Regions from separate parts of the Aminobacter sp. MET-1 genome, predicted to be linked through region 1. Evidence: riboswitches for the same ligand, from Rfam matches in the RefSeq annotation. Region 1 holds a riboswitch; the other holds the start of a gene.
What was found. A riboswitch is a leader RNA that binds a small molecule or an ion and turns the genes downstream of it on or off. The one in region 1 is predicted to bind glycine.

Region 1 (15,038 bases):
TGTCGGGTGCAGATCCCGAAGGCATCTTCCCGGCCATCCTCGGCCATGAGGGTGCCGGCGTCGTGGTCGATGTCGGCAAGGGCGTGACCTCGCTCAAGAAGGGTGATCATGTCATCCCGCTCTACACGCCCGAATGCCGCTCGTGCCCATCCTGCCTTTCGCGCAAGACCAACCTCTGCACCGCGATCCGCTCGACGCAGGGGCAAGGCGTGATGCCTGACGGTTCGAGTCGCTTCTCGATCGGCAAGGACAAGATTTTCCACTACATGGGCTGCTCGACCTTCTCGAACTTCACCGTGCTGCCCGAGATCGCATTGGCCAAGGTCAACCCGGACGCGCCCTTCGACAAGATCTGCTACATCGGCTGCGGGGTGACGACCGGTATTGGTGCGGTCATCAACACCGCCAAGGTCGAGATCGGTGCAACGGCCATCGTCTTCGGCCTCGGCGGCATCGGCCTCAACGTCATCCAGGGCCTGCGCCTCGCCGGCGCCGACATGATCATCGGCGTCGACCTCAACAACGACAAGAAGGCCTGGGGTGAGCGCTTCGGTATGACCCACTTCGTCAATCCGAAGGAAGTCGACGGCGACATCGTTCCCTATCTCGTCAACATGACCAAGCGCGGCGCCGACCAGATCGGTGGCGCCGACTACACCTTCGACTGCACCGGCAACGTCAAGGTCATGCGTCAGGCGCTCGAGGCCAGCCATCGCGGCTGGGGCGAGAGCATCGTCATCGGCGTGGCGGGCGCTGGCCAAGAGATCTCGACGCGTCCGTTCCAGCTGGTCACCGGCCGGACCTGGAAAGGCACCGCCTTCGGCGGCGCGCGCGGCCGCACCGATGTTCCCAAGATCGTCGACTGGTACATGGAGGGCAAGATCCAGATCGACCCGATGATCACCCACACCCTCAAGCTCGAAGACATCAACAAGGGCTTTGACCTTATGCATGCCGGCGAGAGCATCCGGAGCGTCGTGGTCTACTGATGAGCGGGATCGCATACGAGGTCGACGTCAGAGGCTTGGACGACCTGTCTCCACGCGACCTCTATGCGATGCTGAAGATGCGTCTCGACGTCTTTGTCGTCGAGCAGCAATGCGCATTTCCCGAAATGGACGGCAAGGATCCCGAAGCCCTTCACCTCAGGCTGCTTGCCGGCAAGGAGTTGCTGGCGAGCACGCGCATTATCGCCCCTTCCGGCATTGACGATCCGGCCTATATCGGCCGGGTCGTGGTATCTCCCGACCATCGGGGCAAGCGCCTTGGCGACAAGCTGATGGTGGAATCCATCGCTGCCTGCGAGCGGCTGTTTCCGGGCCGGCCGATCGCCTTGTCGGCGCAGAGCCATCTCGAGAAATTCTACGTGTCCTTCGGCTTCGCCACCGTGTCGGAGGAATATCTTGAAGACAATATTCCGCATATCGACATGCTGCGCGCCCTGCCTGCCTGAGGTTCACGAATGCAAGGTGAAACGATGGACAGCAAGCCGATCATCTATGTCGACGCCGATGCCTGTCCGGTAAAGGACGAGGTGGTGAAGGTCGCCGAGAGGCTGGATCTCGTCGTCACCTTCGTCTCCAACGGCGGGATGAGGCCATCACGCGATCCGATGATCCGCAACGTCGTGGTGTCCAAGAGCGCGGACGCGGCCGATGACTGGATCGTCGACAATGCCAGGACCAACGACATCGTCGTCACCGCCGACATCCCACTGGCTGCCAGAGCCGTCGCCCTTGGCGCACACGTGCTGGGACCGACCGGCCGACCTTTCACGCCGGAAAGCATCGGCATGGCGGTTGCCATGCGCGACCTCAAGCAGCATCTGCGCGAGACCGGTGAGAGCAAGGGCTACAACGCCTCCTTTGCACCGCAGGATCGCTCGCGTTTTCTAGGGGCACTTGACCAGATGGCGCGACGAGCGCTGAAATCGGCGCAGGCATGATCAAACCCTTCAAGCGCCACCTCATCTTCAAGATCAGCCTCGGCGTCGGCGCCCTGGCCCTTGCCGCAGCATTGCTGGCCAAAATCCCGCTGGCTTATGCCATCGGCGCAAATGTGTTCTTTGTCGTTTTCATCGGCCTGGTGCTGAGGCAGATGCCGGCGCTCACAGCCGACTATCTGAGCCGGCGGGCGCAGGAAGCCGACGAGCCGGTCAGCATCATCTTTGCGGCCATCATCGCCATCGTCGCGGTCGCAGTCGGCTCGCTCTTCGTGCTGATGAACGCCAAGGGGGCAGCCAACTGGATCGCGCTGACCTTCTCGCTGCTGTCGCTGCCTTTGGGCTGGGCGACCATCCATGCCATGGCAGCCCTGCACTACGCCCATCTCTACTGGAAGGGCGACAAGAAGACGGAGTCGACTTCTACACGCAGCCGCAAGCCCGTGGGCGGATTGATCTTTCCGGGCACTGAACGCCCCTGCGGCTGGGACTTCCTCTACTTTTCCATCGTCATCGGCATGACCGCCCAGACGGCGGATACCAACATCTCATCGACATCGATGCGTCAGGCGGCGATGGCCCACTCGGTGCTGTCGTTCTTCTTCAACACCATCATCGTCGCCGCTGCCGTCAACCTGGTGGTTTCGCTCGCCAGTTGACTTCACGTCGAAGTCATCGCCTGCAACGAAACCCTGACCTTGCCACATCCGTAATTCGACCGAGATAAGCGCTCAGCGGGCAACATCCCGTAGCGCCCGACGGAGGTCAGCTACGATGGAAAGCCAGGCTCTCATGGAACACGACGTGGACGGCCAGCCAGCCGACGCGACGGCGGGCGAACTGGTCTATCGCCAGACGCGGTGGACACGCTTGACGCATTGGATCTGGGCACTGTGCCTGTTCTTCCTGCTGCTCAGCGGCCTGCAGATCTTCAACGCGCATCCTGCACTCTATATCGGCAGGCAATCCGGCTTCCAGTTTTCGAACAGCGTCCTCGTCATCGACGCGGCCGATACGGCTACGGGAACAACGGGTTACACCGAGATATTCGGAAATAGATTCAACACGTCCGGCGTGCTTGGCCTGTCCGGCCCGGCAGACAATCCAAGTGTGCGCGCGTTTCCCGCGTGGGCGACGATCCCCTCGAGCCAGGACCTGGCTACCGGGCGCGTGGTGCATTTCTTCTTCGCCTGGCTTTTGTCCTTCACGCTGCTTGCCTGGCTGATCGGCAGCATCTGGAACGGCCACCTGCGCCGCGATCTGGTGCCGACCGCTACCGATCTGCGCAACCTGCCCAAGGACATCTCCGACCATGCCAGGCTGCGCTTTAACCACCGGCGGGAATACAACACACTGCAGAAGCTGACCTATGGCGGCGTGCTGTTTGTGCTGCTGCCACTGATGATCCTGACCGGGCTCGCCATGTCGCCGAGCATGAATGCGGCCGTGCCGTTCCTGACCGACATGCTGGGCGGCCGGCAAACGGCACGCACCATCCACTTCGCCACCATGCTGCTGCTGGTTGCCTTCTTCTTCGTCCACATACTGATGATCCTGGCTGCAGGCCCGATCAACGAACTGCGTTCGATCATCACCGGCTGGTACCGCACCGATCCGCCCGCACATGACGGCAAGCCTGCCGAGGGGAGCGACTGACATGGCCAAGTTCCAGCTCAACCGCCGCCGCTTCCTCACCGCCGCCTCGCTCGGCCTGTCAGGCGCGGCATTGTCCGGCTGCGACGCATTCGACTTCCTCGTCGATCGCGACAACAAGGTCCGCAATTTCCTCGGCGGAGCAAACGACCTGACCTATCGCGCGCAGCGGCTGGTCGCCGGGCGCAACAGTATGGCGCAGGAATACCGCGAGGCCGACATACGCCAACCGCAGCGGCCGAACGGGGTAACCTCCCCCGACGACGCGACTTACAAAGCGCTTCTCGCTAACGACTTCGCCGACTGGCGGCTGGAGGTGACGGGACTGGTCGAAAAGCCGATGTCGCTGAGCCGGCAACAGCTCATGAACATGCCGGCACGCACCCAGATCACCCGCCACGACTGCGTCGAGGGCTGGAGTTGCATTGCCAAATGGACCGGCGTGCCGCTGTCTCTGGTGCTCGACGCGGCCATGGTGAAACCCAGCGCCCGTTACGTCGTTTTCCACTGCCTCGACACCATCGAAAACAGCCTCTCGGGCGAGGTGAAATATTACGGCTCGATCGACCTGGTCGATGCCCGCCACCCACAGACGATCCTGGCCTATGGCGTCAACGGCAAGCCGCTGCCGGTCGAGAACGGCGCGCCGCTCAGGGCCCGTGTCGAGCGCCAACTCGGCTACAAGATGCCGAAATACCTCAAGGGTATAGAACTGGTCGACAGCTTCGGCGCGATGGGGCTGGGCAAGGGCGGTTATTGGGAAGACCGCGGCTACGACTGGTATGGCGGCATCTGACGCCGGCCTCCACGCAGCCATGCAAGCAAGACTACCCGAACGGGTGAATCGTCACCATCTATCAGGTGAATAAGCACTGCGCGGAGAGGTGACAAAGTGTCGTCGTTGGGATATTGACGACTCGTCTGGGGCCTTTGCGGGCTCCACCTGTTTGCGGGAGAGAGCAGCGAAAGCTGACGCCGAAGGGGAAATCGCCCGAAATCTCTCAGGCAAAAGAACCGTAAGCAGGAAGGACACTCTGGAAAGTCGGGACCCTGGTCCCGCGCCGAAGGTGTAAGCGCTGCCGACAGAGTTCCGGAGCGCGAGTCTCTCAGGCTTCAGACAGAGGGGCACGGAATGGCCGCCACAGCGGCTGGACACGTGCGACTCTGGAGAAGACATGACGGGCGACCATACCAACCAACTACCCCTTGCAGACCTGCATACAGCAGCTGGTGCGCGCTTTGGCGCGTTCGCCGGCTGGAACATGCCGCTGACCTATCCCGCCGGCGTGATGAAGGAACACCTTCACACCCGTGAGCATGTCGGCCTGTTCGACATCTCCCACATGAAGCTGTTCCTGGTCACGGGAACGGGTGCTGCCGACCTCATCAACCGCGCCTGCCCGCTCGATGCGCGCGCGCTTGAGACAAGGCAGTCGAAATACACCTTCTTCCTGACCGAGGCCGCCGGCATCATCGACGACCTGATCATCACCCGCCTCGGCGACGAGCGCTTCATGGTGGTGGCAAATGCCGGCAATGCGGCGACCGACGAGGCGCATCTGCGCGCGCTGGCCAAGGATTTCGATGCCAACATCGAGCCGCTCGACCGCGTCTTCATCGCGATTCAAGGCCCGGAAGCAACTGCCGTGCTCGAAAAGGTCGGCATCGCCACCGACGAGCTGTTCTTCATGCAGGGCTTCGAGCCACGCGCCAACTGGTTCATGAGCCGCTCGGGCTACACCGGCGAGGACGGTTTCGAGATCGGCCTGCCGGAAGCAGATGCCCGCGAGTTGCTCTCCAAGCTTCTCGCCGACGAGCGCGCCATGTGGATCGGCCTTGCCGCCCGCGACAGCCTGCGTCTTGAAGCCGGGCTGTGCCTGCATGGCAACGACATCACGCCCGACAACGATCCGGCAAGTGCCGGCCTGATGTGGGCGATCCCCAAGGACCTGCGCGCTGAAGGCAATTTCATCGGCCGCGCGGCCCTTGCAACAATCCTCGCCGAAGGCGCCAAGCAAAAGCGTGTCGGACTGAAGCCCGAGGGGCGCCAGCCGGTGCGCTCGGGCGCTGAACTGTTCGACGCCGACGGCGCCCTGGTCGGCCGTGTCACTTCGGGTGGCTTCGGCCCGTCCGCCGGCTTCCCGGTCGCAATGGGCTATGTCTCCGCTTCGCTGGTCAAGGCCGGCACCCGAGTCTTCGCCGATGTCCGCGGCACAAAAGTGCCTGTCGACGTCCATTCCCTTCCCTTCACGCAGCATCGCTACCGCAAAGGATAATTTCATGACCAAGACCTATTTCACCGAAGATCACGAGTGGATCCGCGTTGAAGGCGACATCGCCACCGTCGGCATCACCGACTACGCCCAGGAACAGCTCGGCGATCTGGTCTTCGTCGACCTGCCGGAAGCCGGCCGCAAGCTCGCCAAGGGCGACGTCGCCGTGGTCGTCGAGTCGGTCAAAGCCGCTTCGGACGTCTATGCGCCGATCGACGGCGACATCACCGAAGCCAATGCCACGCTCTCTTCCGACCCGGCACTCGTCAATTCGGCTGCCTCCGGCGACGGCTGGCTGTGGAAGATGAAGATCGCCAATGCGGGCCAGCTCGACGGCCTGATGGATGAAGCGGGCTACAAAGCCCATATCGGTTGACAGGATCGCCTGAGATGACCACTGCACCTTATCCCTTTTCGGCCCGTCACATCGGGCCCGGCGCGGCCGATACCCGCGCCATGCTCGCCGCCATCGGCGTGCCCTCGGTGGAAACGCTGATCTCGCAGGCCGTGCCGAAGTCGATCCGTCTCGACCGCGCGCTCAACCTGCCCGCGCCAGCATCCGAGCATGAAGCGCTCGCCGAACTCGGCGAGAAGATGGGCCGCAACAAGGTGCTGAAGAGCTTCATCGGCGCCGGCTATCACGGCGTCAACGTGCCGCCGGTCATCCAGCGTAACCTGTTCGAAAACCCGGCCTGGTACACCGCCTACACGCCTTACCAGGCCGAGATCAGCCAAGGCCGCCTGGAACTGCTGTTCCACTTCCAGACCCTGGTTGCCGAACTCACCGGCCTGCCGGTGGCGTCCGCTTCTCTGCTCGACGAAGCGACTGCGGTTGCCGAGGCCGTGGGCATTGCGCTGCGCCATCATCGCGACAAGCGCAGCCGCGTCGCCCTCGCCGGCACCCCTCATCCGCAGACGCTCGACGTCGTGCGCACCCGCGCCGAGCCGCTGGGCACTGAGATCGACGACGAGACCATCGACGACAACACTGCAGCCCTCATCGTCTCCTGGCCAGACACCAACGGTGTCTATGGCGACCACAAGGCCGCGATCGAGAAGGCCAAGGCCGTCGGCGCCATCGTCATCTTCGTCTCCGACCCGCTCAGCCTCACCGTCACCGACGCGCCTGCCAGCCTCGGCGCCGACATCGCTGTCGGAACGATGCAGCGCTTCGGCGTGCCAATGGGCTTCGGCGGCCCGCACGCTGCCTATTGCGCCGTTTCCGACAAGCTGACCCGCCTGATGCCGGGCCGCCTCGTCGGCCAGTCGGTCGACAGCAAGGGCCGTCCCGGCTACCGCCTGGCGCTGCAGACGCGTGAGCAGCACATCCGCCGCGACAAGGCGACGTCGAACATCTGCACGGCGCAGGCCCTGCTCGCCAACATGGCCGCATCCTTCGCCATCTGGCACGGCCCGGCCGGACTGCAGGCGATTGCCGAGCGCATCCATGGCCTGGCCAGCCGTCTGGCTGAAGGCCTGAAGGCTGCTGGCGTGACCGTCTCTGGCACTGAGCGTTTCGACGCGGTGACCGTCGAAGCCAAGGGCAAAGCCGAAGCGATAGCAACCGAAGCCGAGAATATCGGCCGCCTGCTGCGCGTCATCGACGCCGACCACGTGTCGGTCGCCTTCGACGAGACCTCGACCGAAGCTGACCTCGAGGCCGTTGCCGCCCTGTTCGGCGCCAAGGCACCGAAGGACGCTAAGCGCACCCTGCCCGGCAAGCCGCGCGGCAAGGACTTCCTGACCCAGCCGGTGTTCCACGAAAACCGCTCGGAAACGGAAATGATGCGCTTCCTGCGCAGGCTCGCCGACAAGGACCTGGCGCTCGACCGCGCCATGATCCCGCTCGGCTCCTGCACCATGAAGCTCAACGCAGCCGCCGAGATGATGCCGGTCAGCTGGCCGACGGTCGCCAACCTCCATCCCTTCGCGCCGACGAGCCATTCGCTCGGCTATCGCGCGATGACCGACGACCTCGAGGCATGGCTGTGCGAAATCACCGGCTTCGACGCCGTCAGCCTGCAGCCGAACGCCGGCAGCCAGGGTGAATATGCCGGCTTGCTGGCGATCCGCCGCTATCACCACTCGCGTGGCGAGACGCAGCGCAACATCTGCCTGATCCCGTCCTCGGCGCATGGCACCAACCCGGCAAGTGCTGCGATGGCAGGCATGGAAGTGGTGGTCGTGCACTGCCTCGAAGACGGCGACATCGACGTCACCGACCTCAAGGTCAAGGCCGAGCAGCACGCCGACAAGCTGGCTGCGCTGATGTTCACCTACCCCTCGACGCATGGCGTGTTCGAGGAAGGCGCCCGCGATATCTGCGAGATCGTGCACGCCCACGGTGGCCAGGTCTATTTCGACGGCGCCAACCTGAACGCGATGGTCGCACTTTCGCGGCCCGCCGACATCGGCGCCGACGTCTGCCACATGAACCTGCACAAGACGTTCTGCATTCCGCACGGCGGCGGCGGCCCCGGCGTCGGCCCGATCGGTGTGAAGGCGCATCTTGCGCCCTTCGTGCCGGGCCATGTCGAAGCCGGCAGCGACCATGCGGTCTCGGCTGCTCCCTTCGGCAGCGCCTCGATCCTGCCGATCACCTGGATGTACATCCGGATGATGGGCGCTTCGGGCCTGAAGCAGGCGACCGAGCAGGCGATCCTCAACGCCAACTACATCGCGACCAAGCTCGAAGCGCACTATCCGGTGCTGTTCAAGGGCAAGAATGGTCGCGTGGCGCATGAGTGCATCCTCGACACCCGCGTGCTCAAGGAGCGTGCAGGCATCTCTGTCGAGGACATCGCCAAGCGCCTGATCGACTACGGCTTCCATGCGCCAACCATGTCGTGGCCGGTTGCCGGCACGCTGATGGTCGAGCCGACCGAATCCGAGCCGAAGCGCGAGATCGACCGCTTCATCGAGGCGATGGCGGCGATCGCGGCAGAAGCTGCCAAGGTCGAAAAGGGCGAATGGCCTAGGGATGACAATCCGCTGATCAACGCCCCGCACACGGCAACCGAGACGCTAGCAGGCGAATGGAAGCACCCCTATTCGCGTCTCGAAGCGGCCTACCCCGGCGGCGATCCCGACACGACTGCCAAGTACTGGTCTCCAGTGTCGCGCATCGACAACGTCGCCGGTGACCGCAACCTGGTCTGCTCGTGCCCGCCGCTGACGGAATATCTCGGCGCCGCCGAGTAATTTCGACGGCAAACACTTTATCGGCGGCGTTCCTCACGGGCGCCGCCGATTTGATTCATGACGTTGCCGGACAGGTTTTGGACGGGACACGATCGGCGGCGGCTCAGCGCAAACATCTATGATCAATGCGGCCGCAGCCTGCGCCTTCCAGGTCGTTAGGCCTAAGCCAGCCTGTCGGAACTGCCCCATCGCAGACCGGCGATCTGGCAGCCCCCCCGGGGTTGGTCCGACTGTGATCCCAAGTGGGACGGAGAACACTTGGCTCTCCGACGAGAAAACAGCCTTAGGCGAACAAAAGTTCCGGCTCGCGGTAACCTTCACTGTCGGCGGTCTCGGCTGTTGCAACGCGGTTGCGGCCGGCGCGTTTTGCAGCGTAGAGCGCCGCGTCTGCGCCAAGCAGCATCTGCTCAACCGTCCGCATCTCGCCGTCGCCGAAACAGACGCCGACGCTGACCGTGCTGCGGAGCGGGCCGAGCTTGGTGCCGACGACCTCTGCGCCGAAGGACGCGCCGACCTTGCGGAGGATTTCGTAGGCCTCCAGCGCGCTCATTCCGGACATGACGATCGCGAACTCCTCGCCACCAAGCCTGAAGACCTCGACGTCGTCATTCGCGTAGCGCCTGACGACATCGGCGAAACGCTGCAAAACCCGGTCGCCCACGGCATGGCCGAAAACATCATTGGTGCGCTTGAAGTGGTCGAGGTCGACCATGGCCAGCGCCATGTGCTGCCCAAAGCTGGTGTCACCATGCAGCGAATTGAGTGCCCGGCGGTTCATCAACCCCGTCAGCGGATCGGTTAGCGTTTCCTCGGTCAGCCTGCTCTGGGTGCGCAGATGATGGAAAGAGATCGTGAGTGCCCCAAGGGCCGTCATGCAGGCGACGACGACGACAGTGTTCACGTCCTCGGCCCAGTTATGAGGCACGCTGCCAAGTGTCCATTGCTTCTGCTGGATGATGACGAAGGCACACAGTGCGAAGGATATGGCGCTGCTGCCGGTGAGCAGCGACACCGGCGCGAGCACGCGGCGGTCGACATCCTTGCAGGTCCAGAATGCGGTCGCCGTCATGATCAGGATACCAGTGACCGCCGAATAGGCGATGATAAAGCCGATGCCATCAAGGCCGAACGCTGTCGCCACGACCGTCAGCGCGATGATCGCAGCGATCGGCAGCGCCGCGGGTTTCGACCAGCCGCGCTCGATGTATTGGTCGGCGGCAGCGAAGACGACAAAGAAGCCGGCGACGAGCAACGCCAGCATTGCCGGCCCGAGCCAGGGTGAGGCATCGCGTCCGTAAAGCCAAAAGGCGATGACATGGGTGACGAGAAGTAGTATTCCGACCGCCATCGTGAGAACGAAACGGGACTGACGCGCCGTCAGCCAGATCGCGACGAGCGTTCCGCTCAGACACGCACCGGACAGGGCCGTGGCGAGCAACAAGGAACCGAAGTCAAGCACGGGGGCGCGGCCTTCCTGATGTCCGAATGTTCGGGCAGCAGTTATTGGGCAATACAGGTTAGCCGCAACCTTACAAACCCGCTTCCGTCGCCGCCCAACCGCGGCGATTTCGGATAGCGTTTACGAATGGTTGCACCCTCACGGCCAATTCGGGCATATCGAACGGGCCGGGGACGAACAGATCAGGAACTATTGCCAGACCGTCAAAACTGGCAAACTCGACCAAGTGATTCGCAGCTCGGAAAAATCGTATTGAGCATGGACGACAACAGCGACCTTTTCGGCAATCTCGGCAATCAGCCCGCACGTCCCGTGTCCCGTCCGGCCGACCCGCTGGTCGCAGCCGCTGCGGCGGCAAAGCGCCCTGCTCCGGTCAAGGATGCCAGCGACAGCTACAGCGCGGCCGACATCGAGGTTCTCGAAGGGCTGGAGCCGGTGCGTCGCCGTCCGGGCATGTATATCGGCGGCACCGACGAAAAGGCGCTGCACCATCTTTTCGCTGAGGTCATCGACAACTCGATGGACGAGGCCGTGGCCGGCCACGCGACCTTCATTGAGGTCGAGCTCGACGCCGAGGGCTTTCTCACGGTCACCGACAACGGCCGCGGCATCCCCGTCGATCCGCATCCGAAGTTCAAGGACAAGTCGGCGCTCGAGGTCATCATGACCACGCTGCATGCCGGCGGCAAGTTCGATTCCAAGGTCTACGAAACCTCGGGCGGTCTGCACGGCGTCGGCGTCTCCGTGGTCAACGCGCTGTCCGACCAACTCGAAGTCGAGGTGGCGCGCAACCGCAAACTGTTCCGTCAGCGTTTTTCGCGCGGCGTCCCGCAGGGCGGATTGGAAAGTCTCGGCGACGTCCAAAACAGGCGCGGCACCAAAGTACGCTTCCACCCCGATCCCGACATTTTCGGCAAGGGTGCGCATTTCGAGCCGGCCCGCATCTGCAAGATGGCCCGCTCCAAGGCCTATCTGTTCGGTGGCGTCGAAATCCGCTGGAGCTGCGATCCGGCACTCATCAAGGAAAAGGACGAAACGCCGACCAAAGCGGTGTTCCATTTCCCCGGTGGCCTCGGCGACTATCTCAAGGCTTCTCTCGGCAACGAGATGCAGGTCACGCGCGAGATCTTCGCGGGCAAGAGCGACAAGCAGAGCGGCCACGGTTCGGTCGAATGGGCCGTCACCTGGTTTGGCGGCGACGGTTTCGTCAATTCCTACTGCAACACCATCCCGACCGGCGACGGCGGCACCCATGAGATGGGCTTCCGCAACGTGCTGACGCGCGGCCTGCGCGCCTATGCCGACCTCGTTGGCAACAAGCGCGCCTCGATCGTCACCAGTGAAGACGTGATGATCTCGGCGGCCGGCATGCTGTCGGTGTTCATCCGCGAGCCTGAGTTCGTCGGCCAGACCAAGGACAAGCTGGCGACAGTCGAGGCCATGCGCATCGTCGAGACAGCGCTCCGCGATCCGTTCGACCACTGGCTTGCCGACAATCCCCAGGAAGCCTCGAAGCTGCTCGACTGGGTGATCGCGCGCGCCGACGAGCGCGTGCGCCGCCGCCAGGAAAAGGAAGTGTCGCGCAAGAGCGCCGTGCGCAAGCTGCGCCTGCCCGGCAAGCTGGCCGACTGTACACAGAACGCGGCAGCGGGCGCAGAGCTGTTCATCGTCGAGGGTGACTCGGCAGGCGGATCGGCCAAGCAGGCGCGCGACCGCTCGATGCAGGCGATCCTGCCGCTGCGTGGCAAGATCCTCAACGTCGCCAGCGCCGGCAACGACAAGCTGGCGTCCAACCAGCTGATCGGCGACCTGATCCAGGCGCTCGGCTGCGGCACGCGCTCGAAGTACCGCGAAGAAGACCTGCGCTACGACCGCGTCATCATCATGACCGACGCCGATGTTGACGGCGCCCACATCGCCTCGCTGCTGATCACCTTCTTCTATCAGGAGATGCCCGAGCTGGTCCGTGGCGGACACCTCTATATGGCGGTGCCGCCGCTCTATTCGATCCGCCAGGGCGGCAAGGTGGCTTACGCCCGCGACGACGCCCATAAGGACGAATTGCTGAAGACCGAATTCACCGGGCGCGGCAAGGTCGAGATCGGCCGTTTCAAGGGCCTTGGCGAGATGATGGCCTCGCAGCTCAAGGAAACGACGATGGACCCGAAGAAGCGCACGCTGCTGCAGGTCGAGGTCAATGAAAGCGAAGACGACACCAAGAATGCCGTCGATGCACTGATGGGCACCAAGCCGGAATTGCGCTTCCGCTTCATCCAGGAACGCGCCGAGTTTGCAGCTGCGGACGCTCTCGATATCTGATCGAGGGCGAACCGTCCGTCGTCAGGCGGCCGCTATCGCCAAGGCGTGACCCCTGGCGTTTTCGCGCAGGGCGTCGAGATGGATCGACTTGACCAGGCTGGCCAGTTCGCCTTCCGCGCCCTGGCCGCCAAGCTCTTTCAGCATCAGCCAACTGACTTCCTGTGCACCGGCAACGCGGCGGCCGTTGGCTACCTCGCGCCAGACTTTCAGCGCGCGCAAGATGATCGCGTGCGTCGCGTCGGCCAGGCCGGCGACGCGGAACAATGCCGTCAGGGCGACGTCCTGCCCGCTCGAGAGCAGCGCCCTCACCCGCTGTTCATCGCGTCCGGTGAGCACAACCAGCGCCGCACCAAAGAAATCGACCTTGCCGTGCGCCAGCACACGGATGATGAAGCTCGCGGTCAGATCGCCGCGCAGGCGCAGATGTTCGACCAGTGCCGCCTGCTCCTTGGCACTTGTACCTTCGATCAGGGTCAGCGAAGCCTTGACGCAGGCGTCGCGCATCACCCGGTCGGCGCGGGCAGTGCCCATCAGCGCCATGACCAGCGGCGACGCCTTGAGCGCCTCACCCAGCTTGACCAGCAGCAGGTGCCGACAATCGGACGGCAGGCGCGGATCGGCGACAAGCGCCTCGCGCAGGCTTGCGTCATGGCCGAAGCGCTCGGCCATGCGGCGGAAGCTCAGCGAGGCGATTTCGGCACCATAGTTGCGGACCAGGGTCACGCAAGCCCTGGCTTCCCCCACCTCGGCGATGGCCGCCGCGAGCGACATGGAGACGTAAGGTCGGTCGGCAATGAGGTTCTGGACCGCCGGCGAACCGGCAGCGACACGATCGATCAGGTCGGAATCGGTAAGCAGCGGCGACCGCGCCAACACCATGGCGGCAACATCAGGCTGGTCGGAAGCAAGTGCCGATATGATCTGCAGGGGCGCGTTGGCGCTCATCGACAGTGCTTCGGCGAGCGCCTGACGAACCTTCGGCGATGGATCGTCAAGCAGCAACGTGAGGGCGGCCTCGGCGGCACAGCGGTCCTCGAACGGCAGTTCGCGCCCCACATAAGCGCTGGCAAGCGCAGCGGCGGCAGCGGCGCGTTCGCCCACCTTCGCCGTATCGATCCATTTGAGGAAATGCGAAACGACCATCCGCTCTTCTTCACCCCCGGCAGCATGTGCCCCAACCCAGCATGACCCTAGGAACAAAAGGTTTACGAACGGTTCACCATATCCGTTAACCCGCTTGCCGGCTGTCGTGGCAGCGCCTATCAAGCCGATGATAACAGGAGGATGTGTCGATGGCCGGTCTCTATCTCGAGGAATTCAAAGTCGGCCAACTCATCCGCCACCAACTCACCAAGACCGTCACCGAGAGCGACAACATGCTGTTCTCGACGATGACGCTGAACGCCCAGCCACTGCACATCGATTTCGATTTCGCCGCCAAGAGCGAATGGGGCAAGCCGCTGGTCAATTCGCTGTTCACGCTCGGTCTGATGATCGGCATTTCGGTGCACGACACCACGCTTGGCACCACCATCGGCAATCTCGGTATGACCGAGACGATCTTCCCTCACCCGGTCTTCCACGGCGACACCATCCGCGTCGAGACCGAGGTGCTTTCGGTGCGCGAATCGAAGTCCAAGACCGATCGCGGCATCGTCGAATTCGAACATCGCGCCTACAATCAGGACGGTGCCCTGGTTGCCAAGTGCCGGCGGCAGGCCATGATGAAGAAGGCTGCCTGATGCGGTCGCTGCTGTTTGTTCCTGCTGATTCGGAGAAGAAGCTCGCGCGCGGCTTCGCCTCGGGCGCCGATGTCGTCATCGTCGATCTCGAGGATTCGGTCGCACCGCAGAACAAGGCGCATGCGCGCGCCATTGCCGCCGACTTCATCGCCAACACGCGAAACGATGCCAAGGCGACCATCTATGTCAGGGTCAACGATCTCGGCACCGGTATGACCGACGACGACCTGCGCGCCATCATCCCGGTCGGGCCGCACGGCATCATGCTGCCCAAGTCGAATTCGGGCGTCGACGTTCAGCACCTCTCGGCCAAGCTTCGGGTCCACGAGGCCGAGAGCGGCCTGCCCGACGGGTCGACAAGGATCATACCGATCATCACCGAGACGGCCGCAGGCGTGCTCGCCACCGGCACATATGCCGGTGCAAGTGCCCGCCTTGCCGGCCTGACT
Region 2 (15,038 bases), on a different contig from region 1:
AACGCTGATGCTGCTCGCTCGCGCCACACTCTATCGTGAGCGGTCTGAAATCGCTTCCGCAGCGGCACCGGATCTTCTAGAGGAACCGGGTGACAGACCGACCGAAGCGTAGCGAGGCCACGGGCCTTCGTGTCAGGAGCGCGCCGCCGGCGTGACAACCACCTGGACAACTCCGGTGCGGCCGACCACGGCAAACGTCGTTTCCTTGCCGATCTTTTCGGCGTCCAGCGTGCGTACCAGATCGTCTACGCCGCCAACGGCGTGACCGTCGATGGCGACGATAATGTCGCCTTCCTTCAGCCCGGCTTTCGCGGCCGGTCCGCCTGTTTCGACCGAGCGCAAGCGCACTGCCGTGCGGCTGGTAACCTGCGCGGCCAGCGCCGTGCGGCGCGGCAGGGCGACCGTGTCGGCCGATACGCCGATAAAGGCGCGGCGTACGCGCCCGAAGCGGATGATTTCCGCAATGACGAAATTGGCCGTATTCGAGGCGACGGCGAAGGCGATGCCCTGGGCACCACGGATCGTGGCGGTGTTGACGCCGATCACCTCGCCGGCCGACGATACCAGCGGGCCACCTGAGTTGCCCGGGTTGAGCGCCGCGTCGGTCTGGATCACGTCATCGATGAGCCGGCCGCTCACGGCGCGCATCGACCGGCCCAAGGCCGACACCACGCCGGCCGTCACCGTCCATTCAAAGCCGAGCGGGTTGCCAATGGCGATGGCGATCTGGCCGCGGCGCAGGCGCTTGGAATCCCCGAGCGGAGCGATGTCGGGAAAATGTCCGTCGGCACGCACCAGGGCAATGTCGGTATCGGCATCGCTGCCAAGGACACGCCCTTCTACCGAAGTGCCGTCGGGCATTGCGACACGCAAGGTACGCGCCTCGCCGACGACGTGGAAGTTGGTGACAACCAAGCCGTCCGGCGAGATGACGAAGCCCGAACCCTGGCCGCCGGCCTTGCCCTCGGCATGGGGACCGATACGGCAGACGGCGGGGCCGACGCGGTCAACTGCGTCGGCGACGGTGGAAGAGTAGGCGTCAAGCAGGCCGCCATCAGTCGCACAATCGATGCCTATATGTGCTGTGCGCGTCCGCGCGGCGCGACCTGACCGGATGGCTAGTGCCCCAGGTTCCTAGCCGTTCGGCGAGTTGGAAGTGCGATACGGCGTGGCAATATCCGGGTTCAGAAAACCCCTATCGGGCTAACCCAGGAGCGCGTGATGACCAGGTTTGATCTTGCGGCCTTTTCCAATGCAGTTGCCGACATTGCCGGCCAGGCGGCGCCCGTGACTGCGAGCTTCTTATCCCATCATGGCAGGACTGCGACCGCCTTCCACTGGGGAGAGGGCCTTTACGTCGCCGCCGAGGAGTCGGTCGATCCGGACGAGGAATTACACCTTACCCTGCCCAGCGGCGAGACCGTGAAAGCCGAATTGATCGGCCGCGATCCTTCGACCGGCGTAGCCCTTTTGAAGCCTGCGACAGCGGCAGTCGGAACGGTCTTCAAGAAAGCCGGGACGGTGCGTTCCGGCGACATCGTCGTGGCGACCGGGCGTGACGGAGCGTCGCCTCTGGCGGTCTTCGGCACCGTGGCCGAGGTCGGACCGGAATGGCGCTCGCGGCGTGGCGGCGCCATCGACCGCCGCATCAATCTCGCGGTGGTGGCGGGCGCTCGGTTCGAGGGAGGACCGGTGCTCGACGCCGGTGGCGGACTGGTCGGGATGCTGCTCTTTGGGCCGCGCCGCCGGGCGCTTGTCATCCCTCACGAGACGATCGAGCGCACCGTCGCGACGTTGCGCGAGAAAGGCCACGTCCTGCGCGGCTATCTCGGCGCCGGCTTGTATCCTATCCACCATGGTCAGCTGCAGGGCGCCATGGTCATGGGGCTCGATGACGACGGCCCGGCCAAGGCTGCCGGCATTGCGCTCGGCGACATCGTTACGACCTGGAACGGGGAGCCGGTACGCGGGCCGCGCGACCTGATCCATCGGCTGGGGCCGGACAGTGCGGGGACTGTGGTGACGCTGACGGTCCGGCGTGGCGGGGAGACGCGCGACGTATTGGTCACCATCGGCGAAAAGCCTCTGGTCTAGAGGGGCCCGGTGCTGTCATGCCGGAGACGCAACATAGGCTGCTCGTTCTGGTGGCGCTCGGCGACATGGCGTCGAGCGAGCAGCTTGCCCATCGCCTGTCGGAGGATTACGGGCTGGTGCCGGTGACAGCAGTAGACCTGGCCGGAGGCGACCGCGTCGACGTGGCGATCGTCGATGACGAAACCGAAAGCGGCGCGCTGACGCGAGGTGTGGCACGGATTGTGCTCGCCTCCCGAACGACGCACCGACCAGCGGCTGTTGCGGCGGTATTGCCGCGGGACGCCGGCACAGCACTGATAGCGGCGGCCGTGCGGCTTGCCGCTGCGGGTTATGTCGTCGATGATGCGCCTTCTGATCTGGATGGGCGCGGCGGGAGGCTCGGCTCGACCGATGGCCGGCCAGATGGTGGGCTCTTAGCCGGTGGTGAGCCGGATCACGAGGCGATCCGACTGTCGCCGCGCGAGATGGAGGTGCTGGCGCTGCTTGCCGAGGGTGCATCGAACAAAGTCATCGCGCGGCATCTCGACATTTCCGTACACACCGCCAAGTTCCACGTCGCGGCGATCCTGGTGAAACTCGATGCCGCCAACCGCACCGATGCAATCGCCACAGCGATGCGGCAGGGACTGGTGCTGGTCTAGGGGGCCGTTACAGGAGTGATCGGGCACTGACCTCGCTGCAGATTTTCCCGTCTAACCCTCGAAATCGCCGAACGTGTTCTGCAGTCGGGTCAATAGGTCGACGCGTTCGCCCACTTCATCGCCTAGAAGCACGATGATGTTGCTCAGCATCAGATCCATTACTGCAATGATGGTTGCCGAGCCGTCCCAAAGCGGACCGTGTGACCCGGGCACCACGAGGCAGATGTCGGAGACTTCCGGTCCCCATGGGCAGAACTCGTCGGTCAGCAGCACGACCTTGACGCCCATTCGCCGTGCCTCGATGGCAAGCGGGCGCGCCTTGGCGGCAAAGCGTCTGACGTCGTGCAGGAACAGCACGCGGCCTTCAACCGAGCCGTCGAGCAATTCGGAATAGGTTCCGTTCAGTCCGTCGACAAATTGCACGCGCGGCCGCGTATAGGACAGCTGGCTGGCAAAATACTGGGCGATGCCGCGGACGTTCTGGTACGCCGCGACATAGACCTCGCTTGCCGAAACCAGTGCATCGATCGTCTGTTGCCACTCCGGAGCCGCGGCCAGCTCGTAGATTCGGCCAAGATTGTCTATTTGCTGCTGGATCAGCCCGGCCAGCAGCTTGCCTTCGCGGATGTCCTCCCTGAGGCGGTCGACGGGACCCTTCACCTGCCAGGCGGGATTGGAGCTGCCGCGCCGGAGCTCATTCTTCAGCTGATCCAGTCCGTCAAAGCCCATGCGTCTGAGATAACGCCCGACCGTCATCGGCGACAGTTCGAGGCGGGTTGCGATGGAGCGCGCCGTCTCGAACGGGATTTCGCCCAGATTGCGTTCAATGTAGTTCGCAATCAGCTTGTCGGACTTGGACCGTCTCAGTTCCTCGCTTTGAACGAGCTTCAGGATTCGTTGCGCCATATCCTCTCCGGCCAGCCGCCGCACGGGCAAGTCTGAACTACTGCGCTGTCTTCACCTTGGTCCAGACGCGATCAAGCTGGCGCAGGCCAGGACCCAGGTCCTCGAAGATCTGGAGCCGCTGCATCGTCTCGGGTGACGGGTTGATTTCCTTGCTATTCTTGATGTTGTCGGGGGTCAATTGTCGCGCCGGAACGTTCGCCGTGCCGTTGGTCTGTTGGGAGACGTTGAGCGCCGCAATCTCAGGGCGTGTGTAGAACTGAAGGAACTTGATCGCGTTGTCCTTGTTGGGTGCGCTCTTGAGGACGCAGATGTCCTCCTGGTACATGGTGGCGCCTTCTTCCGGGATGACATAGCCGAGGTCGGCAGTGTTGCCGAACACGTCAACCATGGCGCCAACGAAAAAGTGCCCTGCAGCAACGTCACCTGATTGCACCATGGGCCGTGTGTCATAGGTGAAGGCGGCCACGTCGGGCTTCATGGCGATGATCGTATCGGCCGCCTGCTGCAGTTCCGCGGGGTCGGTCGAGTTCACCTTATGCCCGTTGAGGATCAGGCCCACGGCCAGAACCTCGCGCATGTCGTCGAGGAGCGTGAACTTCAGGCCCTTGGCTTCGACGGTTGCGATCAGATCCTTCCAGCCGGTGATATCCTTACCGAGGATCTTGCGGTTGTAGAAAATGCCGACCGAACCGAATGCGTAAGGCAGACAGTACTCGCCTTTGGGGTCGCTCTTGGCGCGCATGAACGAAGGGTCGATGTTCTTGAAGCCCTCATAGGTGTTTATGTCGGTCTTCTCGAGCAGATCGAGCTTGGCCATGATGTCTTGCATGTGGACCGATGGGAAGACGATGTCGTAGCCGGTGGCGCCTCCCTGGATCTTGGCCAGCATTTCCTCGTTCGAAGAATAAGTGGACAGGTTGACCTTGATCTGGGTCTCGTCCTCGAACTTCTTCAGAACCGCCGGATTGATGTATTCGCCCCAGTTGTAAATGTTGAGTTCGGCAGCAGTGGCCGGTGCTGCCGTCGAAATAGCTGCCGCAAATGAAGCCGCAGCTAACAATGCCCCCAGCCTGCCGCCCCCTGCGCCCAGGACTGTGCGGAAAATGATGTTCATCGGATTCTCCTCTGTTGGTTTTCGCCCTTCGAAGGCTCGCCTTCGCGGCTCCCGGTTGCGGCTTCTCGTGGCCGTTGACTTGGGTGAATAAATGGTATCCAAATCTCTCAATCGCACAAGCGTTATTTAGATAACAATTCGGGGAACGACGAATGCGAGATTCCATTGTCCGGCTTGAGGGGGCGGCAAAGACCTTTCCCACGCCCGAAGGCCTGAACGTAACAGCGCTCGATGCGCTCGACCTCGATGTCGACCGAAACGAGTTCCTGACCCTTCTCGGCCCATCAGGCTGTGGCAAGACAACCCTGCTTCAAGCGATCAGCGGCTTTGTCGAGCTTGATGCCGGGCGCATCCTCATCGATGGCGTGGACATGACCGCCCGTCCGCCCTACCGCAGGCCCGTCAACACGGTCTTCCAGAGCTACGCGCTCTTCCCACACATGACTGTCGGCGAGAACACCGGCTATGCACTGGAGGTAGCGGGCGTCGCCAGATCCGAGCGGATGAAGCAGGTCGCAGCAGTGCTCGACATGGTCGGACTTGCCGGCATGGAAGGCCGCCGTCCGCGTCAGCTTTCCGGTGGCCAGCAACAGCGCGTGGCGCTTGCCCGTGCCATCGTTGCCCGCCCCAAATTGTTGCTTCTCGACGAACCGCTTTCAGCTCTCGACAAGAACTTGCGCCAGGCGATGCAGATCGAGCTCAAGGCCCTGCAAAGCGAGCTCGGCATTTCCTTCATCTTCGTCACCCACGACCAGCAGGAAGCGCTTACGATGTCGGATCGCGTGGCGGTGCTTTCGGGCGGACGAATCCAGCAGCTCGACACCCCGCGGAACATCTACGATCACCCGGCAAACAGCTTCGTGGCCACTTTCGTCGGGGCCAGCAATCTGTTCGAGGGTCAACTCGACAACGGGCGCCTGGTGACGAGCGAGGGGGTGTCGGTCCGCTACCTGCCTTCGCCCGCGAACGTGTCTGGCGCGGCCCAGGCACTTATCCGCCCCGAACAGTTTTTCATAGCAGAGGAGGGCGAGGCCTGTCCTTACCTTGACGTAGACGTAGAGCAGATCGTCTTCGTCGGCTCATCGTTCGAGTTGTTCGGCCGCACTGCGGTGGGACGCAAGGTCGTTGCTGAAATTCCGGCAAGCCGCCGCCGCTTCATCGGAGAGATCGAGCAGGCTCGCAGAGCCCGGCTGTCCTATGACCCGGCTGCCGTCCATCTCATCAGGTGCGACGCCGATGGCATCTGACCTCTCGCTGGCCAGCCGGCGCCGGATGCAGCTTGCCCTGCTGTTGACGCCAGTATCGTTGTTCTTCGCTGTGTTCTTCCTTGGCCCGCTTGCGATCATGATCGCCACCAGCTTCCTGGCGCCGGGTCTTTATGGTGGGGTGGAGTGGGTATTCTATCCGCACAACTATGGCCGCATCCTCGGCTTCGCCGACCCGGCTTTCGAGGACTTCGACCCGGTCTACATCTCCATTTTCCTTCGTTCGCTTAAGATCGCGGCGTTCACGGTCATTGCCACGTTGCTCGTCTGCTATCCTGCCGCCTTCTGCATCGCCCGGCTGTCGGAACGCTCGAAGAATTTCTGCCTGTTCCTGATCACGCTGCCCTTCTTTGCAAGCCTGATCGTGCGCCTGTTCATCTGGGTCCTCATCCTGCGCCAGACCGGCATCGTCAACGAGATGTTGTTGGCGACCGGCATCATCGATCGCCCGCTTGAACTGATCTACACCGACGGCGCGATCGTGCTTGGAATGGTCTACATCTTCATCCCGTTCATGTTCATGCCGGTCTATGCCAGCGTCGAAAAGCTCGACTGGACGCTGGTGCGTGCATCGCTCGATCTCGGTGCCGGGCCCATCCGCACCTTCTTGCGGATCATCCTGCCGCTGACTGCTCCCGGCATTGCCGGTGGCGCAATCATCGTCTTCATCCCGGCACTCGGAAATTTCGTCGTTCCCGCGGTGCTCGGCGGCGCCAAGGTGATGATGCTCGGCAATCTCATCGAGCAGCAGTTCCTCTCTGCCCGCAACTGGCCCTTCGGTTCGGCCCTGGCGATGATGGTCATGAGCGTCATGCTGGTGATGCTCTTCGTCTATGTCATCGCGACAGGCCGCCGCGGCGCCGATGTCACGAACTGAGGAGACGACATGAAGATCGCTCGCTTTCTGTTCCGCGGCAGCCTGTTTGCCTACACGGCGCTATTCTTCGCCTTCATCTATATTCCGCTGGCGCTGATTGCCGTCTATTCGTTCAATTCCAACCCGGTCAACATGATGACCTGGACCGGGTTCACCACAGAGTGGTACGCACAGGTCCTCGGCTTCAAGACGACCGTCTCCGAAAATGCGCTGTACATCGAGTCAACGGATCAACTGGTCCAGGCCGTCTGGAACAGCTTGATCATAGCAAGCTCCACCACCGCGATCTCGACTGTCCTGGGCACCGCCGTGGCGATCGCCCTCTACCGGTTCGCCTTTTTCGGCAAGCGCTTCTATCGCACCGTCATGTTCATGCCGATGTTGATGCCCGACATCGTGCTTGGCATCGCCTTGCTGATCTTCTTCGTAAACTCGGGCATTGCGCTTGGCTTGTGGACCATCATCATCGGCCAGTGCACCTTCCTGATCTCTTATGTCTTCATCGTCGTGTCGGCGCGGCTGGCGGGCATGGACCGTACGCTTGAAAACGCTTCCGCCGATCTCGGCGCCAATGAGTGGGTGACCTTCCGCAAGGTGGTGTTTCCCCAATTGCTGCCAGGAATCGTTGGCGGCGCGCTGCTGGCCTTCATCATCTCGATGGATGATCTCGTGATCACCTATTTCATCGCCGGCGTCGATGTGACGACGCTGCCGATGTTCATCTTCGCCATGCTCCGCCGCGGCATAAAGCCCGAAATCAATGCCATCGCGGTGATGATGCTTTCCTTCTCCTTCATCGTGGCCTCGCTTGGCCTTTATCTGCGCTCTCGGCAGAAATGACACCCATGATCAATACCAGCTCAGCAATTGCCAAAGCCCGGGCCCGCGATCTCGGCCTGCCATTTACAGGCCGGACCGGTCCGCTGAATGCCATCACCGACGTCGATGGCATCAGTGTTGGCTTCAGGACGATCACCGAGGATACGCCGAGGCCGGGACGCAAGCTCCCGGTGCGCACAGGCGTCACTGCCATCATGCCGCATGCGGCCTCGCCAACGCCCGTGCCTGTTTATGCGGGAGTGCATCGTTTCAACGGCAACGGCGAGATGACAGGCACCCACTGGATCGAGGACGGCGGCTACTTTCTCGGTCCCGTCGTGATCACCAATACCCATGCCGTCGGAATGGCTCACCACGCCACCGTCAAATGGATGCTGGAGCGCTACGCTTCGACATATGACACGGACAGCTTCCTGTGGATCATGCCCGTCATTGCCGAAACCTATGATGGTGTCCTGAACGACATCAACGGCCTGCCGATTACGGAGGCGGATGTCAGGGCTGCGCTCGACAGCATGTCGTCTGGGCCGGTGCAGGAGGGTAACAGCGGCGGCGGTACCGGCATGGTTACCTATGGCTTCAAGGGGGGGACAGGCACGGCTTCCCGCATTGTCGAGTTCGGCGGCCGCGAACACCGGATCGGGACTTTGGTTCAGGCCAACCATGGTCAGCGCGACTGGCTGACGATCCGGGGCGTACCCGTTGGCGAACACATGCGGGACGGCACGCCCCAAAGCCAGCTTGCTGAGCGCGGATCCATCATCGTCGTCATCGCCACCGACCTGCCGATGGCCCCGCACCAGTTGCAGCGGCTGGCGCGCCGCGCGACAATTGGCATCGGTCGTGGTGGCACCCCCGGCGGGAACAACTCCGGCGACATCTTTCTGGCTTTCTCGACGGCAAACAAACAGGCCATGGCACATTGCGCGGCACCAAAGCTGGGCATCGAGATCGTCAATGACGAGAAGCTCGACGCGGTCTACGCAGCGACTGTCGACAGCGTGGAGGAGGCCGTCGTCAATGCGATGCTAGCGGCTGAAGATGCCGGCGGCACGGCCTTTGATCGTTTTCGCATCCAGGCCATGCCACATGATCAACTGGTGGCGTTGATGCGCGATTACGGGCGAATGAAGTAGCCGCCGCGCCAAGATGATGTGGCTGGCCAACGCGGACACGCCCGCGTTGGGAAGGCCGATTTGAAATAGCGCGTCTGGTCCACGCGCCTTTGCGAACAAATTTAGTGCGGACGTCAGCCTTCGTCTTGCACGCTGACGTGCCTTTCAAATCTGTCGAGCAACGTGTGCATCTGCTTACGCGCGGCTTCGAAGGCGGGTGAAGCGGCTCGTGCCGCCCTATCGGCTTCGTATGCTTCCTGTGACGCAAAACTGCATTCCCAGCGCACGTCAGGTCCTGATCCCTCCAGCTTCAGCAGGATGCGTCCGGGCTCCAATCCGAGCTCGAGCCTGATTTCCGTTGCCTTGCGGCGCTGCTCCAGAACGGCCTCTGCCTGACCTTGCCTTGCAAAGTAGTTGGTCGCTTCGATGATCATCTTTCCCTCCCCGTTTTGCTGTCTGCCCTGGTTGATCTCGGTCGTACCAAATTTCGCGAGGCAGGTCGCTTGACATCCAAAAATATGATCATAAAGTGTGATCACACTAGATGATCGCATCGTATAGAGATGCCTCGGCGGTGACAAGGAAAAGGTAAGACCGGTGCCAACGATCAAGTCCATCGAAACGCTCATTGTTCAATTGCCGACGCGGCGCGAGCACAAATGGGCCGGCCTGACTGAGGTCATCGGCCGCTATGTCATGGTCAAGATGACCGACAGCGACGGTCGGGTGGGCTGGGGCGAAGCGCCCGCGCTGAAGGACTGGGGCGGCGAGTTCGGTCGCTATTTCGGCGAGTCCGCCATGATCACCCGCAGCGTCATCGAAACCTATCTGGCGCCCGCCGTCATCGGTCTCGAACTCGGCAATTTCGCCGAGCTGCATGCCCGCATGGACGCGATCATCCGCGGCTATCCCTATTCCAAGGCGGCGGTTGAGTTCGCCGCCTACGATCTCGCTGGCCGCTGGCTGAACGTGCCCGTCCATACGCTGCTCGGCGGCAAGGCGCGCGACAAGGTCGCCATTACGCACTCGATCGGTCTGATCTCGATCGAAGAGGCCAAGGTCGAAGCGGCCAAGCTTGCCGCCGAAGGCATCAGGACGATCAAGGTCAAGATCGGCGTGGACCCGGCGCGCGACGTCAAGATGGTGGCGGCGGTGCGCGAGGCGGCCGGCGAGGCGATGGAGATCTGCGTCGACGCCAATGAAGGCTACAAGACGCCTGGCGAGGCGGTGCAGACCGTGCGCCAGATGGAAAAGTACCGGCTCAAATATGTCGAGCAGCCGGTGATGGGCATCGAGCGCATCGCCGAAGTCGGCCGCCGTATCGATGCGCCCGTCATGGCCGACGAGTCGGCATGGAACGCTCACGACGCCGTCCAGATCATCCAGAACGGCGGCATCCAGATCGTCTCGATCTACACCACCAAGGCCGGCGGTCTCTACAAGGCGATGGAGGTCGGCGCGGTCTGCCGCGCTGCCGGCATCATCTGCAACGTCAACGGCTCGATCGAAACAGGCATCGGCAACCTCGCCAATGTCCAGGTCGCGGCTGCCTCGCCGGCGGCGACGCTGTCCTGCGTCATCCCGATCTCGACGCCGGCCGAGGCGCAACACGGCCAGGTCGGCGGTATCTATTACAAGGACGACCTTCTGGTCCAAGCGATGCAGGTCGTCGATGGTGCGGTTGTCGTGCCGTCGGGTCCCGGAATGGGCATCGATGTCGATCTGGCCAAGGTCGAAAAATACCGCGTGCGCGACTGAGCGCCGGTCAAGAAACTCAAGGAGAGGAACCAAATCATGCGGGCAGAAATCGTAGCCAAGCAGGTGAGGGCAATGGCCGAGCATGGACTCGACGCCATCATCTGCTCGTCGCCCGAGAACTTCGCCTATACCGCGGGCTTCGTCGTGCCGTCGCAGCCGCTGATCCGCCACCGCCACGCGATGACCATCGTCACCGCTGATGGACGCACCGCGATCTTCGGCGTCGACATGGAGGCATCGACCATCAAGCGCCGCCTGCCTGACATGGCGGCCCGCATCTGGGCCGAATTCTCCGACGATCCGATGCTGGTGCTGGCCGACCAACTCGCCGGCCTCGGCCTCGGCAAGGCGCGCATCGGCCTCGAGATGGACTATCTGCCGGCAGGCGACTTTGCCCGCCTGATGGCGGCGATGCCAAGCGCCCGCTTCGAACATGCCGAGCCGATCCTGGCCAGGCTGCGCCAGATCAAGACGGCCGAAGAGATCGCACTGCTCAGCAAGCTGTCGCGCATCGCCGACCAGGCGATCACAGACACGCTGGCCGTGGTCGATGCCGGCGATTCCGAGATGGACATTGCCGGTCACCTGACCCGCAACGTCTATTCGCTCGGCGCCGAGCACTTCAAGCTTCTGATCGTCGCCACCGGCGAGCGCTCGGTGCTCCCCAATGTTGGCCCGTCCGACCGTATCCTCAAGCGCGGCGACGTCTGCCGCGTCGAGATATTCTCGGTCATCAACGGTTACCAGGCCGGCGTCTGCCGCACGGCCATCGTCGGCGAGGCGCCGCCCATGGCCGACAAGATCTGGGCGCACCTTGTCGAGTGCAAATATGAAATCATGGAGAAGGTGAAGCCGGGCGCCAGCTGCCGCGAGATTTACGATGCCTTCATCGCCAAGCTCGCCAAGCTCAACCTGCCGCCGATTTCCTTCGTCGGCCATGGCATCGGCCTGCATCTGCACGAGGACCCCTATCTCGGCCTGACGCCGGTGCTCGGCAAGCCGGGTAGCGATGCGCCGCTGGAGGAGAATATGGTGCTCGGCTTCGAGCCGCTTTGCTACGACACCGGCTATGGCTACGGCATGCAGAACAAGGACATGCTTCTGGTGACGTCGAAGGGCTCGGAGCTTCTGTCCGACTATGCCGACACCGACAAGCTGATCCTCTGTGGCACGGCCAAGCAGGGCAGCAAGGTCAAGGCGGTCGCTTGAGCCAGCGTCGCTTGTGAATTGGCAGCCGGGATGCTTTGTGGCCCGGCTTGCAAAGCAAGACGTCGCTTCGCCGTCACGGACCGGCGACGCGATCTGGAGGAGTCCGTGAGTAGAGCATTGGGTGGAGCCGCATGCGCACGCTGATCGAAAATCTGAACTTCGCTTTCACCGTCGACAAGAACGACACGGTGCTGCGCAATGCGAGCGTGGTGGTCGAGAACGACCGCATCGCCGACATCGGAGCTGCCGGTGAGGTGGCCGCGCGCCATAAGGGCAAAAGCTTCGACAAGGTGATCGACGGCACCATGCTGGGCATGTGCCCAGGCTTCGTCGACAGCCACGTGCATTTGTCGGAGACCCTTTCCCGCGCGGTCTTCCCCGACAATCTCAACACCCGCGCCTGGGTGTTCCACTGGGCAAAGCCCTTCTACGCCCATATCACTGAAGAGGATGAATATTGGGGCGCGCTGCTCGGGATCACCGAGATGCTGCGCTGTGGCACTACCTGCTTCCTCGACATGGGCTCTCAATACGATCCCGGCATCGTCATCCGTGCCATGGACAAGACCGGCATCCGCGGCATCACCGGCCGTCACGCCGCCGACAACCGTCCGGCGGAGTTGCCGCGCGGCTGGACCGAGGAGATGGCCGAGCACCACTTCTTCCCCGATGCGCAGACGGCGCTGAAGGTGCTCGAGGAAAACGTGCTGCGCTACAACAATACGCTCGACGGTCGTGCCCGCTGCTGGGTCAACATCGAGGGCAAGGAGCCCTGTAGTCTCGAACTGCATGTCGGCGCCGTGGCATTGGCTGAGAAGCTGGGCGTCGGCACGACCTATCACCTGGCGACCTCGATCGAGGAGGCCAAGGTCTGCGAAAGCAAGTATGGCTGTTGGCCGATCACCCGTGTCGACAATGCCGGCGGCATCCGCAAGAACCTGGTCATCGCCCATGGCGCGGCGGTGTCGGACGAGGAGGTCAAGCTTCTGGCTGAACGTGGCGCCAGCGTCGCCTTCTGCCCGTGCTCTTCATTCAAACTCGGCAAGGGCGCAACGTCGATCGGCAAGTATCCCGAGATGGTCCGGGCCGGCGTCAAGGTCGGCCTCGGCACCGACGGCGTGTCGGCTGCAGGCAACATGAACCTTATGCGCCAGATGCTGGTCGTCGCCGGCATGTTCAAGGACGCGCGGCTGAAGCCCGACGTCTTCACCGCCCGCGACGCCCTGCGTGCCGCGACCATCGAAGGCGCGCGCGCCCTGATGTGGGACGACGAGATCGGCTCGCTGGAGATCGGCAAGAAGGCCGACTTCATCCTGTTCGATCTCGACCATGTCGAGTGGACACCGTTCTACGATCCGCTGCAGGCGCTGGTGTTCTCTGCGTCGACCGCTTCGATCACCCAGACATGGGTCGACGGCAAGGCAGTCTATGCCGACGGCAAGGTCCAGGGCGTCGACGAGGCCGGCATTCGCCGTAAGGCGCGCGAACTCGCCGCTGCCGCAGTGGTGCGTGCGGGCCTGCACGAGCATGGCGTCGAGACGACTACGACGCTTTACGACGAAGGCAACTGATGGCCAGTCCCTTCCGTGTCTCACGTTGCGGAAGGGCTTGGCACCAGCTATGAAGACACGCGTTCAAGAGGCTGCATGGGAGAGATCGGCCGCTGCAAGATGACACCGGCCGACGCCGACGGAGCAACCCCCCAGGAAACTCTCAGGCAAAAGTGACCATGCAGTTGAACGATCTGGAGAGAGGCGCCACGAGCGTCCACCGAAGGGGAAAGCCGCAGCGGTCGGGCCGGTGCGGTTAAGCTCTCAGGTACAGCGACAGATTGGGGAAAACAGCGGGTTTCGGCCCGCGCCCAACTTTGATCGCGGAGAGTGAGATGCCCCATATTGCCGTTATCGGCGCCGGTATCACCGGCGTCACCACCGCCTATGCCCTTCTGGAACGTGGCTACCAGGTCACCGTCGTCGACCGCCAGCGTTATGCTGCGATGGAGACATCGTTCGCCAATGGCGGCCAGCTGTCGGCCAGCAACGCCGAGGTCTGGAACCATTGGTCGACGCTGCTCAAGGGCCTCAAGTGGATGCTGCGCAGCGATGCACCGCTGCTGATGAACCCCAGGCCGACCTGGCACAAATATGCCTGGCTGGCCGAATTCGTCTCCAACATCGCCAATTATCGCGACAATACGGTGGAGACGACGCGGCTGGCGATTGCCGCGCGCAAGCACCTGTTCGCCATCGCCGAACGCGAGAACATCGACTTCGACCATGTCCGCCGCGGCATCCTGCATTTCTATTGGGACAGACCGAGCTTCCAGCATGCGCTGAAGGTCAATGCGATGCTGGTCGAGGGCGGGCTCGACCGCCGGCCGGTGACGGCTGAGGAAGTAAAGTCGATCGAGCCGACGCTGCATGGCGATTTCCACGGCGGCTTCTACACGCCGTCGGATTCGACCGGCGACATCCACAAGTTCACCTTCGGCCTCGCCAAGGCCTGCGAGCGCCGCGGCGCGCGTTTCGTCTTCGATGCCTCTGTCGACCGCATCGCCAGGGACGGCGTGTTCTGCATCGGCTACACGACGTCAGGTGCCGACGGCCAGCCCGACTACAGGGTCGTCGAGGCCGACGGCATCGTCGTCTGCGCCGGTGCCGCCAGCCGCCATTTCGCGGCGATGCTTGGCGACCGGGTCAACGTCTATCCGGTCAAGGGCTACTCGATCACCGTGCATCTCGACGACGAGCGCAGCCAGGCTGCTGCGCCTTGGGTCAGCCTGCTCGACGACCGCGCCAAGATCGTCACCAGCCGTTTGGGGGCAGGGCGCTTTCGTGTCGCTGGCACGGCCGAGTTCAACGGCATGAACCGCGACATTCGCGATGACCGCGTCAGGCCGCTGGTCGACTGGACGCGCACGCTGTTCCCGGATGTCGACACCAACAGGGTCGTGCCCTGGGCTGGCCTCCGGCCGATGATGCCGAACATGATGCCGAGGGTCGGCAAGGGCCGCCAGCCCGGCGTGTTCTACAACACCGGCCATGGCCATCTCGGCTGGACGCTGTCGGCCGCCACCGCCCAGATGGTCGCCGAGACCATCGCTGGCGATTTCCGCACAGACGCTGCGATCGCGGCCTGACCCCGGGGAGGTATGACGATGAACATGATGAAGCGGATAGACGACAGCGTCTTCGTCCATGGCCTTTCTGTCGCGCGTGA

Region 2: another riboswitch for glycine. It lies ahead of NDO48_RS28275 (D-amino acid dehydrogenase); the one in region 1 lies ahead of gcvT (glycine cleavage system aminomethyltransferase GcvT).

Annotation. Positions count from the first base shown of each region.
Region 1 covers NZ_JAMSHL010000002.1:390,890-405,927, reverse strand. Annotated here, with positions in the region: gene NDO48_RS04630 (S-(hydroxymethyl)glutathione dehydrogenase/class III alcohol dehydrogenase) at 1-989, shown strand, start outside; gene NDO48_RS04625 (GNAT family N-acetyltransferase) at 989-1,453, shown strand; gene NDO48_RS04620 (YaiI/YqxD family protein) at 1,478-1,945, shown strand; gene NDO48_RS04615 (DUF1345 domain-containing protein) at 1,942-2,601, shown strand; gene NDO48_RS04610 (cytochrome b/b6 domain-containing protein) at 2,717-3,598, shown strand; gene NDO48_RS04605 (molybdopterin-binding protein) at 3,600-4,391, shown strand; glycine riboswitch at 4,536-4,622, shown strand; gene gcvT (glycine cleavage system aminomethyltransferase GcvT) at 4,771-5,871, shown strand; gene gcvH (glycine cleavage system protein GcvH) at 5,876-6,244, shown strand; gene gcvP (aminomethyl-transferring glycine dehydrogenase) at 6,259-9,069, shown strand; gene NDO48_RS04585 (sensor domain-containing diguanylate cyclase) at 9,353-10,528, opposite strand; gene parE (DNA topoisomerase IV subunit B) at 10,787-12,847, shown strand; gene NDO48_RS04575 (DUF2336 domain-containing protein) at 12,869-13,990, opposite strand; gene NDO48_RS04570 (MaoC family dehydratase) at 14,140-14,589, shown strand; gene NDO48_RS04565 (HpcH/HpaI aldolase/citrate lyase family protein) at 14,589-15,038, shown strand, end outside.
Region 2 covers NZ_JAMSHL010000037.1:18,971-34,008, forward strand. Annotated here, with positions in the region: gene mnhG (monovalent cation/H(+) antiporter subunit G) at 1-112, shown strand, start outside; gene NDO48_RS28210 (S1C family serine protease) at 133-1,077, opposite strand; gene NDO48_RS28215 (S1C family serine protease) at 1,222-2,094, shown strand; gene NDO48_RS28220 (helix-turn-helix transcriptional regulator) at 2,112-2,735, shown strand; gene NDO48_RS28225 (MurR/RpiR family transcriptional regulator) at 2,787-3,641, opposite strand; gene NDO48_RS28230 (polyamine ABC transporter substrate-binding protein) at 3,679-4,755, opposite strand; gene NDO48_RS28235 (ABC transporter ATP-binding protein) at 4,908-6,002, shown strand; gene NDO48_RS28240 (ABC transporter permease) at 5,992-6,897, shown strand; gene NDO48_RS28245 (ABC transporter permease) at 6,907-7,737, shown strand; gene NDO48_RS28250 (P1 family peptidase) at 7,743-8,873, shown strand; gene NDO48_RS28255 (hypothetical protein) at 8,987-9,469, opposite strand; gene NDO48_RS28260 (mandelate racemase/muconate lactonizing enzyme family protein) at 9,450-10,610, shown strand; gene NDO48_RS28265 (M24 family metallopeptidase) at 10,647-11,819, shown strand; gene NDO48_RS28270 (amidohydrolase family protein) at 11,951-13,390, shown strand; glycine riboswitch at 13,457-13,559, shown strand; gene NDO48_RS28275 (D-amino acid dehydrogenase) at 13,705-14,958, shown strand; partial or broken gene NDO48_RS28280 (malate synthase G) at 14,971-15,038, shown strand, end outside.